Regions from separate parts of the Massilia timonae genome, predicted to be linked through region 1. Evidence: predicted binding sites of a transcription regulator. Region 1 holds the regulator's gene; each other region holds the start of a gene.

The links. The regulator FNR, encoded in region 1, switches genes on or off when oxygen is low (the NO sensors DNR and NnrR bind a similar motif). The targets are predictions, from matches to a motif close to TTGATNNNNATCAA.
Region 2: the regulator FNR is predicted to act here: its motif matches at 2,753-2,766, upstream of LO55_RS06985 (OmpW/AlkL family protein).
Region 3: the regulator FNR is predicted to act here: its motif matches at 2,853-2,866, upstream of LO55_RS01705 (gluzincin family metallopeptidase).

Annotation. Positions count from the first base shown of each region.
Region 1 is NZ_JRYB01000001.1:3,944,242-3,949,287, forward strand. Features, by position in the region: gene LO55_RS16875 (DMT family transporter) at 1-42, opposite strand, end outside; gene LO55_RS16880 (AraC family transcriptional regulator) at 101-859, opposite strand; gene fnr (fumarate/nitrate reduction transcriptional regulator Fnr) at 864-1,625, opposite strand; gene LO55_RS16890 (cytochrome ubiquinol oxidase subunit I) at 1,853-3,337, shown strand; gene cydB (cytochrome d ubiquinol oxidase subunit II) at 3,342-4,349, shown strand; gene LO55_RS25950 (DUF2474 domain-containing protein) at 4,349-4,477, shown strand; gene LO55_RS16900 (TorD/DmsD family molecular chaperone) at 4,552-5,046, shown strand, end outside.
Region 2 is NZ_JRYB01000001.1:1,613,528-1,618,573, reverse strand. Features, by position in the region: gene LO55_RS07005 (serine hydrolase) at 1-809, shown strand, start outside; gene LO55_RS07000 (peptidoglycan recognition protein family protein) at 846-1,487, opposite strand; gene LO55_RS06995 (CoA-binding protein) at 1,599-2,021, shown strand; gene LO55_RS06990 (glutathione peroxidase) at 2,096-2,680, shown strand; gene LO55_RS06985 (OmpW/AlkL family protein) at 2,841-3,452, shown strand; gene LO55_RS06980 (chorismate-binding protein) at 3,563-5,046, opposite strand, start outside.
Region 3 is NZ_JRYB01000001.1:389,716-394,761, forward strand. Features, by position in the region: gene LO55_RS01680 (transglycosylase domain-containing protein) at 1-297, opposite strand, end outside; gene LO55_RS01685 (EI24 domain-containing protein) at 662-1,477, opposite strand; gene LO55_RS01690 (FKBP-type peptidyl-prolyl cis-trans isomerase) at 1,610-1,966, shown strand; gene LO55_RS01695 (acyl-CoA-binding protein) at 2,144-2,398, shown strand; gene LO55_RS01700 (polyhydroxyalkanoic acid system family protein) at 2,463-2,747, opposite strand; gene LO55_RS01705 (gluzincin family metallopeptidase) at 2,929-4,467, shown strand; gene LO55_RS01710 (protealysin inhibitor emfourin) at 4,464-4,739, shown strand; gene fdxA (ferredoxin FdxA) at 4,990-5,046, shown strand, end outside.

The DNA of each region.
Region 1 (5,046 bases):
GGTGGAGCGGGACAGCCCGCCCGCGCCAGTAGCGATGTACATGATGAATCTCCTTTGAAGAGATTCTCGGATCCGGACGTGGGATCGGTCTTGGCCGGGACTACCGCGATTTTGGCGGTTTCTCCTGACCCGCACGCCGGCAGGCGCCGGGCGTGGTGTCGAGTATCCGACGCATCGCCCGCGTCAGGCTGGCCTGGTCCGAAAAGCCGCAGGCGAGGGCGATGTCGGCCACGCTGCGCGCGCCGTGCGTCAACAGGCTGCGCGCGCAATCCAGGCGGCAGCGCAGCAGCCAGGCATGCGGCGTGCTGTCCAGCTCTTCGCGAAACAGCGCGTGGAGGCGGCTGACGCTCAGGTTGGCGGCGCGCGCCATCGACTCGGTGCTCCAGGCCAGGCCGGGCGCGGCCTCGATGCGCGCCAGCAGGGCAGCCAGGCGCGAGGTGGCGCGCGGCGCGTCCAGGCTCAGGGTGTCGAGCAGCAGCGGCACCCAGCCCTGCACCAGCGAGCGGGGCGGAGTGGACTCGCGTGCCATCAGTCCCATGAACTCGACCAGCTTGCGCGCCGCGGGGCCGAGCGTGACGAAGGGCCGTTCCAGCAGGCGCTGCCACGGGCCACTGCCGAAGGCGGCGCCGTCGACGTCGACGATCAGGGAGCCGTTGGCGCCCGGGCTCGACTGCGCATGCCAGGCGCCGGGCGCCACCAGCGCGCCATGCAGGGGATCGAGCCGGCCGCGCCGCTCTTCGATGTCGAGCACGACTTCACCGTGCACCGGCAGCACCAGCTGGGCGAATTCATGGCGGTCGCCCCAGTGCACGCAGTCATAGCTGCGCAGGTGCAGGTCGCACGCGGGCTGGGGCGTCATGGGCTCACGCCATCGGGCTGCAGGCGTCGGTGCCGGCCGCCAACGCCTTCAGCTTGACCGGATCCAGCAGGGTGACTTCGCGCTTGTCGACCTCGAGCCAGCCCTGCTTCTTGAAGCGCGACAGCAGGCGGCTGATGCTTTCGATGGTCAGGCCCAGGTAGTTGCCGATGTCTTCGCGCGACATGCGCAGCTGGAAGCGGTTGGCCGCATAGCCGCGGGCGGCGTAGCGCGCCGACAGGTTGACCAGGAACACGGCGAAGCGCTGCTCGGCGCGCATATTGCCGAGCAGGAGCATGACGTTCTGCTCGCGCGTGATTTCCTGGCTCATGATGCGGTGGAAGTGGCGCAGCAGCGTCGGCACCTCGCCGAACAGGTCTTCCAGGCGCGCGAACGGAATCTCGCATACTTCCGAGTCTTCCAGCGCCACCGCATCGCAATGGTGGGTGCCGCTGATCGCGTCCATGCCCAGCAGCTCGCCGGCCATCTGGAAGCCGGTGATCTGGGCTTCGCCGGCGGCATTCACCTGGTAGGTCTTGAAGTGGCCGAAGCGCACCGCGTACAGGTTGCGGAACGACTCGCCCACCCCGTACAGGCGCTCGTCGCGCTCCAGGCGGCGACGGCGGCCGATGATCTTGTCCAGGCGGTCGATCTCGGCGTCTTCCAGGCCCATCGGCAGGCACAGCTGGTGCATGCTGCATTGGGCGCAGGACTTGAGCGCGTGGATGTTCAGGGGCGGCTCGGCTTGCCGGGACAGGGGCTGGCTCATGAGGGATGGTCACTTTGTTCAGTACACCGCAAATTATAGACCCCTTGGCTGAGCATTCCGGCCGGCAAGCTCGAAATTTGCACCAAATTGGGAAGTTTTCATGAACTTTTGTTGCGAACCGGTCGGCATGTGTTCAAAAACCACTCAACAATGATAAAAATGATATGGCCAATCGTGCGAGGCCGATGTCGTGATCTACTTGGCGCCATCGATACGGGGGAGTTTGCATGCTTGGTCTTACAGCCCTGGAACTAGCGCGCATCCAGTTCGCCTTCACGATTTCCTTCCACATCATCTTCCCCGCGATCACGATCGGCATGGCCAGCTACCTGGCCGTGCTCGAGGCGTGCTGGCTCAAGACCAGGCGCCAGGTCTACGTCGACCTGTACCACTTCTGGCTCAAGATCTTCGCCGTCGCCTTCGGCATGGGGGTGGTGTCGGGCATCGTGATGGCCTACCAGATCGGCACCAACTGGAGCTACCTGTCCGAATTCGCCGGCAGCGTCATGGGCCCGCTGCTCACCTACGAGGTGCTGACCGCCTTCTTCCTGGAGGCCGGCTTCCTGGGCGTGATGCTGTTCGGCTGGAACCGGGTGGGGCCGCAGCTGCACTTCCTCGCCACCTGCATGGTGGCCATCGGCACTCTGATCTCGTCGACCTGGATCCTGGGCGCCAACAGCTGGATGCAGACGCCGCAGGGCTATGCCATCGAGGGCGGGCGCATGATCCCGGTCGACTGGCTGGCCATCATCTTCAATCCCTCGTTCCCCTACCGCCTGATGCACATGGTGGTGGCGGCCTACCTGGCCACCGCCCTGATCGTCGGCGCCTCGGCCGCCTGGCACCTGCTGCGCGGACGCGACAACAAGAACGTGCGCAAGATGCTGTCGATGGCGATGTGGATGATCCTGCTGGTGGCGCCGATCCAGGCCGTGATCGGCGACTTCCATGGCCTCAATACGCTGAAGCACCAGCCGGCCAAGCTGGCGGCGATGGAGGGGCACTGGGAGAATACGCCGGGCGAGGCGGTGCCGCTGATCCTGTTCGGCATTCCCGACATGGAGCGCGAAGAAACCCGCTATGCGGTCGAGATTCCCTACCTGGGCAGCATCATCCTCACCCATACGCTGAGCGGCCAGTTCCCGGGACTGAAGGAGTTCCCGCGCGAAGACCGCCCCAATTCCCTGATCGTGTTCTGGAGTTTCCGGGTCATGGTCGGCCTGGGCCTGTTGATGATCGCCCTTGGGGCCTGGAGCCTGTGGCTCAGGCGGGGAGGGCGGATCTACGGCAAGCGCCTGTTCCTGCGCTTCGCCTTGCTGATGGGGCCGGCCGGCCTGATCGCCATCCTGGCCGGCTGGATCACGACCGAGGTCGGCCGCCAGCCGTGGGTGATCTACGGCGTGCTGCGCACCGCCGATGCGGTCTCGCCGCACAGTGTCACCACGATGGCCGTGACGCTGGCGATGTTCGTCGTGGCCTATGTGTTCGTGTTCGGCGCCGGCACCGTCTACCTGCTGCGCCTCATCAACAAGGGGCCGCAGCACTTCGCCCTCAACAAGCCGCCCGAGGGCGGGTCGGGCGAAGGGCGCACGCCGATGCGGCCGCTGTCGGCGGCCAACGTCGACAACGACGACAGCATCGAGGGCAATATCGACGACAGTCCCGACCACGGCGCTGACCGCGACGGCGGCAACCCACCGACGCGGAGCTGACACCATGGGCATCGACACATCCGTCATCTGGATCCTGATCATCTTCTTTTCCGTCTTCATGTACGTGCTGCTGGACGGCTTCGACCTGGGCATCGGCATGCTGTTCCCGTTCACGCCGAAGAAGCGCGACCGCGACACCATGATGAATTCGGTCGCGCCGGTGTGGGACGGCAACGAGACCTGGCTGGTGCTGGGCGGGGAGGGGCTGCTGGCGGCCTTCCCGGTGGCCTACGCGATCATCCTGTCCGGGCTCTACCTGCCGCTGATCTTCATGCTCATCGGCCTGGTGTTTCGCGGCGTGGCCTTCGAATTCCGCTTCAAGGCCAAGGAGCACGAGCGCCACCTGTGGGACAAGGCCTTCATCGGCGGCTCGGTGGCGGCGGCCTTCTTCCAGGGCGTGACCCTGGGCGGCTTTTTGGACGGCATCACGGTCTCGGGGCGCAGCTTCGCCGGCGGGCCGCTCGACTGGGTCGCGCCGTTCCCGCTGCTGGCCGGCGTCGGCGTGATGATCGCCTACACCTTGCTGGGCGCCACCTGGCTGGTGATGAAGACCGAGGGCGAACTGCAGGCGCGCATGATCCAGGTCGCGCGGCCTTTCGCCTGGCTGCTGCTGGGGGCCATCGTCGCGGTCAGCATCTGGACCCCGCTGCGCTTCGCGGCGGTGGCCGAGCGCTGGTTCACCTTCCCCAATATCGCCTTCCTGGCGCCGGTGCCGATCCTGGTCGTGCTGTGCATGGCGCTGCTGCTGCGCTCACTGGCCCGGCAGCCGTTCCGCCAGCCCTTCGTGCTGGCGCTGGCGCTGATCTTCCTCGGCTACAGCGGCATGGCGATCAGCATCTGGCCGCACGTGGTGCCGCCCGCGATCACGATCTGGGAAGCCGCCTCGCCGCCGCAGAGCCAGGGTTTCGCCCTGGTCGGCACGCTGTTCATCCTGCCCATCATCCTGATGTACACGGGGTGGTCGTACTGGGTATTCCGTGGCAAGGTCAAGCATGACGCGGGGTATCACTGATGGCCGCGCGCCGCGAATGGCTGCGCCGGCTGGGGTGGATGGCGCTGCTGTGGCTGGGCGGCGTCGTCACCCTGTCGCTCGTCGCATTTCTCATAAGAATTGTCATGCATGCCGCCGGAATGCGCTAGGCGCAACTGTGCGCGCTCAATGTGAATCGGCGTCTACACTGGCGATACAAATTGAACAACTGGAGTGATCGACAGTGTCATCTACAAGTGCGAGCACGTCCGTCAACGCCGCCTTCGTCGCGGTCTCTGCGCCTGCCATGTCGCCCAGCGGCGAAGACCAGGCCAGGGCCGACCTCTACGCCTTGCTCTCGCGCCTGCTGCTGGCGGCGCCCGACGCGGCGCTGCTGGAAGCGCTTGCGTCCAGCGATCCTATTTTGGCCGAAGGCGGCGATCCGGCGCTGGAGCGTGCGTGGGAACACCTGACCGTGGCGTCCGGCGTGATGGACGCCCAGGTGGTGCAGGATGAATTCAGCGCGCTGTTCGTCAGCATCGGCACGCCGCCGGTCGACCCGTATGGCTCGCGCTACCTGGCCGGCTACATGAACGACACGCCGCTGGCGCTGCTGCGCGACGACCTGGCGCGGCTTGGCCTGGCGCGCATGCGGGGCCGGGGCGAGTTCGAGGACCACCTCGGCGCGCTGTGCGAGACCATGCGCGTGCTGGTCGCCGGCGCCCCCGGCATCCGGCGC
Region 2 (5,046 bases), 2.3 Mb from region 1:
CCTACCAGCTGACTCCCGAGAAGTCGACCGGTTATGGTTATGGCTGGGGCGTCGGCACCCTGCAGGGCACGCCGGTCGTCGAGCATGGCGGCGGCATCAATGGTTTCAGCACCTATGCGCTGCGCCTGCCGGAAAAAAAGATCTTCGTCGCGGTGCTGGGCAATGCCGACAGCGGCAGCGCCAACCCGGAAGTGCTGGCCAAGAAGGCGGCGGCGCTGGCGATGGGCAAGCCGTTCATGGAGCCGAAGGCATTCAAGCTCGATGCCAAGGCCCTCGATGCATTCACGGGCGTATATGACATCGACGGCAAGGAAAAGCGCACTTTCACCAGCCGCGACGGCAAGCTCATGATGGCGCGCGGCGACCGCTCGCCGGCCGCCCTGACGCCTTATTCGAAGGACGGCTTCTTCTTCCCGGGGACGCTGGCGCGCTTCGAGTTCGGACGCGACGCGCAAGGCAAGGTCACCCACGTCACGGTCGACAACGCAGGCGAGCGGACGCGCAACGAACGCGTCGGCGATGCGCCCGCCGAACGGGAGGCGGTGAAGATCGACAACGCCGGCTTCGATGCGCGCGCCGGCGCCTACCAGCTCGCGCCGCAGTTCACGATCACGCTGAGCCGCGAGGGCGAACGCTATTATGCGCAGGCGACCGGACAGCGCAAGATCGAGATCTTCCCGGCCAGCGAGGACGTGTTCTTCTCGCGCGACGTGAATGCCGAACTCAGGTTCGAGAAGGGTGCCGATGGGGCGCCAGTGGTCGTATTGCACCAGAACGGCCAGGCTACGCCCGGCAAACGGCTGCAGTAAGCACTCACCGAGACTACTGGATGAGCAGGCTGCGGCTTATTTCGCGGCCTGTTCCTGCGCCAGCCGCAAGGCGACCTTGTGCCTGAAATAATCGTCCTTCACGTAGCGGTACAGGTTCTCGCCCGGGCATACCGTTTTGTCCGAATAATCGCGGTGGCTCTGGATGTCGTCCAGCGAGACCTTGTGCTTGGCGGCGAGCATGGCCATCAGGCTCACCACCGCATCGAGCTGCTGCCGGTTCGGCTCGACTTCCTCAAAGTTACCGACCACTTCGATCAGCGCATGCCCCTTGGGGTCGTAGTCGGTATTGGTGTCGCCGGCATAGGCGATGTCGCGCGCGCCGTAGATGCGGCCATCGAGGTCGATCACGTAGTGGTAGGGGATGTCGAGCCAGCCTTTCTCGGCACGCGACCAGGCCTGCAGGCGGCGCAGGTAGGCTTGCGGGTCGGCGCCCGGCTTGAACGGTTCGCCCTGGTGGTGCAAGGTGATGTGGGTGATCCGGTGGCGCCGCGCCTTCGTCGCGTCGGCCGGCGTGCCGCCCCAGCCGGCGACCGGCACGATGGCGCGTTCGAGGTCGGGCAGGGACTCGGCGCCGTGCGCGCCGCCGATCGAGAACGCCAGCGCAACCGCGGCGCCAATATGTGAAACAGATGCGCGTGAAACAGATGCAGGGATCATGGCAGACTATCCAACATGGATGAGCCACCATCTTTCCACGTTTGACCGTGCAGCGCCAGCATATGCAAACCTGATAAGCTGATTCCAACGATAACAACAGCAGAGCACACCATGCGAACCATCACCCAGATCCTGCGCGACAGCAAGATTATCGCCATCGTCGGCATGTCGAACAAGGAAGACCGCGCCAGTAACGAAGTGGGCGCCTACTTGAAGCACAACGGCTACCGCATCCTGCCCGTCAACCCGAGCTATGCCGGCCAGACCATCCATGGCGAGACGGTCTACGCCAGCCTGCAAGAGGCCGCCGACGCCATCGCCGGCAGCGGCCAGCGCATCGACATCGTCGACTGCTTCCGCAAATCCGAAGACATCGGCCCGATCGCGCGCGACGCCATCGCCGTGCGCGCTGGCTGCCTGTGGATGCAGCTCGATATCGAGAATCAGGCCGCAGCCGACCTGGCGCGCGCCGCCGGGCTGGACGTGGTCATGAACCACTGCATCAAGATCGAGCACCGCAGCCTGGAGGAATGAGAAAAAAGCGTTGGCCGCCGGGGTTGCCGCTTGCGCTACAATCGACGCATTTCAACCGTCGTCAATACCACGCCATGATCAAGACCATCGCCCTGCTGCTCGCCGCCACGGCCGCCGCCAGCGTCACCCAGCCGGCACGCGCGCAGGCCGCGCCGGTCGCCGCCCTGACCAAGAGCCCGGCCGCCTGCCCGGCCGTGCTCAAGCACAGCTTCAAGCGCCTGCAGGACGAAGCCCCGCAAGACCTCTGCCAATATGCCGGCAAGGTGGTGCTGGTGGTGAACACGGCCAGCTACTGCGGCTTCACCAAGCAGTACGAAGGCCTGGAAAAGATCTATGCCAAGTACGGTGGCCGCGGCTTCGTGATCCTGGGCTTCCCGTCGAACGACTTCGGCCAGCAGGAACCGGGCAGCGCCAAGGAAATCGCCGACCTGTGCTTCAACACCTATGGCGTCAAGTTCCCGATGTTCGCCAAGAGCTCGGTGAAAGGCCCGCAAGCCAATCCGCTGCATGCGCAGCTGATCAAGGCCACCGGCCAGGAACCGAAGTGGAACTTCACCAAGTACCTGATCGGCCGCGACGGCAAGGTGCTCGACTACTTCCCGAGCAAGGTCACGCCGGAAGATCCTCAGCTGACCGGGAAGATCGAAGCGGCCCTGTAAGGGCATTCTCGGGCGATCAGATATAACCTAGGAGATAGGCGTTTTATAAACCACACTAATAGCATGGTCATTTTGATGTAGATCATAGTTTGTTTTGCTTCACATCAATAAGCTTACCTTCGTCGCAGATGACATAAAAACGAAGAAAGGTAAGAAAAAGATGAAAACGACGATGAAGACCGTGCTGGTGGCCCTGATCGCCATGGCGTCCGCCCAGGCGCTGGCGCAGGAATCCCCATGGCTGGTGCGCGCCCGCGCCGTGTACGTCGACCCGGACAACAAGTCGACCCCGATCGCCGGCGTCGGCGCGGCGGACCGCCTCGAAGTGAGCACGAAGACCATTCCCGAGCTGGACATCAGCTACTTCTTCACCCCGCATATCGCGGCCGAACTGATCCTGACTTATCCACAGAAGCACAAGGTCCGCCTGGACGGCGCCGAGATCGGCACCTTCAAGCACCTGCCGCCGACCCTGAACCTGCAATACCACTTTGCTCCCGGCGCGGCCATCAGCCCCTATATCGGCGCCGGCGTGAACTACACCCGCATATCGAGCGTCAAGCTGCTCGATGGCGCCGGCGACCTGGAAAACGATAGCTGGGGCCTGTCGCTGCAGGCCGGCGTCGACTTCCGCCTCAACGAACACTGGTCGATCAACGCCGACGTCAAGAAGGTCAACCTGCGCAGCGACGTCTATGTGGGCGGCGCCAATGCCAGCCACCTGAAGGTCGATCCGGTCCTGTTCGGCCTCGGCGTCGGCTACCGCTTCTGACAGCTTGTGCGTGATCGCGTCCTGCCCGTCTTCCATGGGCGAGCTTCCAGCAAAAGCATCAAACATGGGAAAGGGCGGGGCGCGACCCACGCCTTCATTCTGCCCTGCGATTACGCCGCAAGCACGGCGCGCAGCGGCCCGCGCAGCGCGTTGCAGACGACGATGTCGTCGGCCTGTTCGAGCATGGCGCGCGTGATCACGGCTTCGCGCGCATGCCATGCGGGCGCGGCCAGCAGCACGCCGCGCATCACGCCCGGCAGCACGCCGGCCGACAGCGGCGGCGTGAGCCACTCCTCGCCGAAGCGCAGGAACACGCTGCTGCGTCCTCCTTCCGTCAATTCTCCGCGCTCGTTAAAGAACAGCATATCGAAGGCGCCTTGCGCCTCGGCCGCCTTCCACGCCGCGTCGTAGCGGCTGCGGATGCTCGTCTTGTGGCGCAGGAAGACGTCGCCGCTGTGCGTCGGCTCCTGGGCCAGCAGCAAGGTCACCGGTTCGTGCAAGGGCGCCAGCTCGCCGGATGTGAGCGTCAGCGCGCCGTCGTGGGAGACGGCCAGGCGCAGGCGGTGCAGCGCATCGGAGGGCAGGGCCTTGCTGGCTTCCAGCAGCGCGATATGGGCCGCGCCGCGGTCGAAGGCAAAGCCGAACCAGGCGCACGATGTGCTCAAGCGGTCGAGATGCTGCTCCAGGTGGCGGCAGCCGTGTTCGCGCGAGGCGCGGATGGTCTCGAAGATCTCGAACTCGTTGGGCAGGCCGGTAAGAAAACCCGCCTTCAACTGGCACTCGGCGTATTCGGATGGCGCATCGCTGTCGTACACGATGCCGGCGCCGACGCCCAGTTCGCCGCGTCTTGCTCCATCGATCGATGGACCGAGCGCCAGCGTCCGGATCGGCACCGACAGGCAGAAGTCGCCGAAGGCGCGACCCGGGGGCGCCGGATCGAACCAGCCGATGGCGCCGGTATAGATGCCGCGTGCATCGGGTTCGAGTTCGTGGATGATCTCCATCGTGCGCCGCTTCGGCGCGCCGGTGATCGAGCCGCACGGGTACAAGGCCTCGAAGATCTCTTCCAGGCCCGCGTCAAGGCGCAGGCGCGCCTGCACGGTGGAGGTCATCTGCAGCACGGCGCCGTAGCGCTGCACCTCGAACAGGGCCGGCGTCTCGACGCTGCCGGTCTGCGCCACGCGGCCCAGGTCATTGCGCAGCAGGTCGACGATCATCAGGTTTTCGGCGCGGTTCTTGCTGTCCTGCGCCAGGCTTGCAGCGCGCGCGGCGTCGACATCCGCATCGCCGCTGGCCGGCGCCGTGCCCTTCATCGGCCGCGCCACCAGCATGCCCGCCTCGTGGCGCACGAACAGCTCGGGCGAGAACGACAGCACGGCGCCACCGCCAGGCAGCGTCACCAGCGCGCCATACGGCACCGGCTGGCGCGCGCGCAGGCGCGTGTACAGGGAGAGCAGCGAGCCGAAGGCCTCGAAGCGCAGCCGCCAGGTGTAGTTGACCTGGTAGGTGTCGCCGGCCACGATGTAGTCGCGGATGCGGCCGATCGCCTCGGTGAACCGCGCCTCATCGACATTCGCGGTAATACCGGCGATGC
Region 3 (5,046 bases), 3.6 Mb from region 1:
CCAGCGGCGCTTGCGCGGAGCCGGCTCGTCGTCGCCGGGTTCGCCCGACGGGCCGGCGGGAATGCCGCCATTGCCCGCCAGGTGCGGGAAGGCTTCGTACAGGGGAACGTCGTTGCCGCCGGCCGCGAGCGCAGGAGCGCTCTCCACGGCGGCGCCCGCGGCGCCGGCGCTCGCTGGCGCTGCGGAGGTCGCGACCGCGTCGCCGAAGCTCGGCTCGAAGCTCGGCTCACTGCGCTCGTTGGCGGCACGTTTGCCGGACACATTGCTTGGCCGTCCGAGACGGCGAATACTTTCCATGATGGCTTAACCGGTCTGAATCAAAACGCTAGCAATCCCCGCCAACCTGCTCGCCATCCGTGGTGCTGCTGGTCCGTTCGAGTGGTCGTGGTCTTTGTTAGTTCGCACGCTGATGGTGCAATCCCACTCCAGATCGCACCGTCCGTAGGCAATATTCCACCACATCAATACGTCCCACGCGAGACGCCGTTTAACAAATTTGCTGCGCTTGGAATATTTTCGCAAAAAAACAACGAGGTCTTGGCTGAGTGCTATTACCGCGTGCAATTCAGGCAAGCACCCCGGGCCGTTTTAGCTACCAATATTTAACGCGCTGGAAATGCCTTTGGTGCACAGCCAGGTTTGATCCATATCGAAAGACGGATCACGCCGGCTGCGTCGCCTCTTCCGCGCGCAGCTCTTCCAACCCTTGCAGGCAGTAATACTGGAACCACAGCCCGGCGAACAGGAAAATCATGACGTACAGCCACAGCGACACCAGGGCCAGGATCGGGAACAGCACGATCGACAGCACGGCGCCTCCCATCCAGACGATGCCCGGCAGCGCGCCGGCCAGCCCGGTGACGAAGCCGATGGCGAGCAGGGCCGGGCGACGGCGCCGCATCAGGGCCAGGCGTTCGGCCTGGCTGGCGTGGGCGGCCAGCGCGTCGTAGCTCATCACGCGCGAGGTCACCCAGGCCCACAGGCTGGCCTGCACCAGCCAGGCCAGCGGCGGCACCGCGTACAACGGCAGGGTGAACAGCCACAGCAGGGCGAACACGGCGGTGCTGCCCAGGTTGATCGCCACGCTGCCGAAGAAGGAGCCGCCCTCTTTTTTAGCGAGCTGGGGAAACTGGCGCTTGCCGACATGGGTTTCGATGGCCGGCATCGCCACCACGCCCACGAACAGCAGGGCCGAGCCGATCATGAGCGGCAGCAGCAGCACGATCGCCATCAGCGGCACCACCATCACCTTGAGCATGCCCAGGCCGACCATTTCGAGCATGCTGCCGCTGGTCTCGAAGCCGCCGTAGTCGGCGAACATGCCGTGCAGCCAGTCGAGCAGCGGCTGCAGGCCCAGCCACATCACCACACCCCACAGGACGAGCGCCAGCAACAGGGGCGCCAGCGACAGCAGCAGCATGCGGCCGCTGAACTGGGCGCGCAAGGCGCGCCGGCAAGCGGTCAATACGGCGTTCACGGGGCTTTCCTTTGCAGCATGGTTTCTCCTGATGGCAGGTCGGGACGGGGATCAATGCCGCCATTCTACGGGATGGCACTTTCGAGACCCATGGACTACAATCGCCGTTCAATCTGAACAACAAGGAAGACCATGTCCACCATCACCACCGATTCCGGCCTCCAATACGAAGACCTCGTCACCGGCGAAGGCGCCGAGGCCAAGGCCGGCCAGCACGTCACCGTGCACTACACCGGCTGGCTGCGCAACGACGACGGCAGCCTGGGCGCCAAGTTCGATTCGAGCAAGGACCGCAACGACCCGTTCGAGTTCGCGCTCGGCGCCGGCCACGTGATCCGCGGCTGGGACGAAGGCGTGCAGGGCATGAAGGTCGGCGGTTCGCGCCGCCTGACCATCCCGGCCAGCCTGGGCTACGGCGCGCGCGGCGCCGGCGGCGTGATCCCGCCGAACGCGACCCTGATCTTCGACGTCGACCTGCTGGCCGTCTAAGCGCGTTTTACCGTGCGCCGTCCTGCGGCGGCGCATGGCGCTGCCGTCTTGACGGCAGCTTTTGAACTTCCCTTCTAAAATGCGGCCCGAATTCCCGTGCCCGCCCTCCTCCTGCGCTAAGATGCCTGCCGAATTGTCCAAGCGACAATACCGCACTCAACCATCACAGGAGTTTCCATGAGCTTGCAGGAACAGTTCAACCAGGCCCAGGCCGATTCGAAGAACCTGTCGGAGCGTCCCGACAACATGACCTTGCTGAAGATTTACGCGCTGTTCAAGCAGGGCTCGAGCGGCGACGTGACCGGCGAGCGTCCGGGCATGACCGATTTCGTGGCGCGCGCCAAGTACGACGCCTGGGCCGGCCTCAAGGGCACCTCGCAAGAGGAAGCCCAGCAGCAGTACGTCGACCTGATCGAAGAGCTCAAGGGCTGATCGTTCGCCACCGGAGGCCGTGAAGTGGACGGCGAGCCGTCCACCTCACGGGCCAAACCATTGCCTACGCCGCTGCGGCGAAGGTCTTGCGCATCTTTTCCGCCACCTTGGCCTCGATGGCCGGCGCGAACGCGCCCATGAAGAAGCCCAGGCGGATGCGCATCGCGGCGCGCTGGTCTTCGAGGGTCAACATGCCCTCCACGCCGCTGCGCTCGAAGCGCAGCACATCGCCGTCCCACCTGCATTCCAGCCCGTATTCGGCCGCGATACGCTGCGCCACCTGCTCGGCTGCCGAACGCGCCGCGTCCGGGCTCAGGCTGTGCTGCTGGACGATGCTGATTTCCGCCATCTGACTGATCCTTCCTGAATCGATTGCAAACAATCCGCCATGATGCCAGTTGCGGCCGGGCTATGCCAGAGCTCGCTACAACAGACAGCGCTCGCACACCCTCAATTGATGAGTATCAAAGCGTGCCCAGCAGGGAGCGCGAGGATGAAGGCGCAAGCCCGTCATTACGCGAGGAGTCGATATGGAAACCCCCGTCGTCCAGCCCAACCGCCTGTTGCCCGGCGACCCCGATGCGCCGCAGGCCGCGCAGCCTCCGGTGCGCTTCGTCCCCACCCCGAGCGCGCCCTACCGCCAGCAGCACCGCGCCGCGCGCCTGCTCGAAGAACCCGACGTTCCCGATCCGGGCGCGCCACCGGCCGCCGAGCCGCCGCCGCACGCCATCGGCGCCCGCGTCCTCATGTGGAAGCAAGATCCTTCGGTCAGCGAAATCGGCACCCGCAAGGCCTTCCTGCCCGGCGTGGTGCTGGCCGGTCCGCGCGACGCCCGCATCGCCCCCGGCGAGCCGGGCATCGCCGCGGTCGAACCGAACGCCTTCGGCGACTTCGTCACCCAGCCCGACACGCCGCAGTTCGACGCCGTCCATACCTTCGTCGTGGTGCGCCAGACATTGACCATGTACCAGCGCGCCCTGGCCGCCGCCGGCAGCGCCATGCCGCTGCCCTGGCAATGGAACAGCAGCACCGATACGCGGCCGCTGCTGGTCTTCCCGCACGGCCTGCCGAACGTCATGAACGCCTTCTACAGCCGCAGCCAGGCCGCCCTCAAGTTCGGCGACTTCGTTCCCAACGGCGCGACCGACCGGGTATTCACCTGCCGCTCGTTCGACATCGTGTCGCACGAGACCGCCCATGCGGTGCTCGACGGCATCAAGCCGCTCTGGCTGCAGGCCGACGCCCCGCCCCAGACCGGCGGCCTGCACGAAGCCTTCGGCGACCTCACCGCGATCTTCCTGGCCCTGTCCCAGCTCGACCAGTGCGAAGCCGTGATCGCCCAGACCAAGGCCGACCTGCACGACAAATCCTTCCTGACCGACATCGCCGAGCAGTTCGGGCTGGCGCTCGGCAACAGCACCGGCCTGCGCAACGCCGACAACGACCTCAAGCTGAGCGAGGCCGGCACCCAGGTGCACGCCATCTCGCAGGTGTTCACCGGCGCCGTCTACGATGTGCTGGCCGACCTGTTCGCGCACGAGCGCGATCCCGAGCGCGAAGACTGCGCCGCCGTCCTGCACCGGGTGGCCGGCTACCTGAGCGGCGTGCTGATGCGGGCCCTGATCGCCGCGCCCGACGCAGCCGCCACCTATGCCGACGTGGTCAACGCCATGCTCCAGGCCGTAACCGGCGACGGCAAGCCGGCCGCCTACGCCGACGCCATCCGCCTCCAGTTCAGCCGGCGCGAAGTCGTCGAGGCCGGCCATGGCGGCGCTGCGGATGGCACGGCCTCGTTCGTCCCCGGCCTGCCGCTGGCGGCGCGGGTGTGCGACGCCCCGGGCGCGCGGCAAGACCGGCGCGCTTGCTGCGGCACCATGCAACTGGCCGAATACGATTGCGCCGAGCGCGTGCTGGCCGGCGAGGCACGCCTGCTGGCGCGCTGGTGTGCCGAACACGGCCGCCACGGGCCGGCGCTGCCCGGCCTGCCCGCCGCCGCGGCGCCGGCCGCCGGAGCGCCGGCCGCCGGAACGCCGGCCGGATCGTCGGCCGAACCGTCGATGCTGGCATGAAGATCAGCGCCCGCGCCTGCGGCGGCTTCGCCGGATTGGCCGAATCGTACGAGCTGGACACCGCCCGCCTGGCCGACGGGCCGGCCCTCGAGACGCTGCTGCGGCGTCTCGACTTCTTCGGCGTCGCTCCCGCCTGCCCGGTCGGCGCCGACCTGCCGCGCTGGGAAATCACGGTCGAGGACGGCCCGCTGTGCCACACCGTGTTCCTGCGCGAGGACGGCAGCGGCGGCCAGTGGCAACACCTGCTCGACTACCTGCGACAAGCCGGCTGAGCGGGGCCTTGACGGCGCCCATCCGCAGCGAGCTTCATCGCGGTCAATATCCACTGCACGGTGGCTTGACAAGCCAAAATCCGCACGCCCGTGCGGATTTCTCGTTCATTTGCTTATGTAGATTGTGTATATAGGCGAATTTGTGAGAAAAGCCGAATTGCCCTAAAATACAGTGCTTTGCTCTGTCCGGCCAGCCTATTCTCTTTCTTGCGCTCGGCGACGCGACATCCCACCAATTGATAGGACTGTTATGACCCACGTTGTCACCGAATCGTGCATCCGTTGTCGTTACACCGACTGCGTCGAT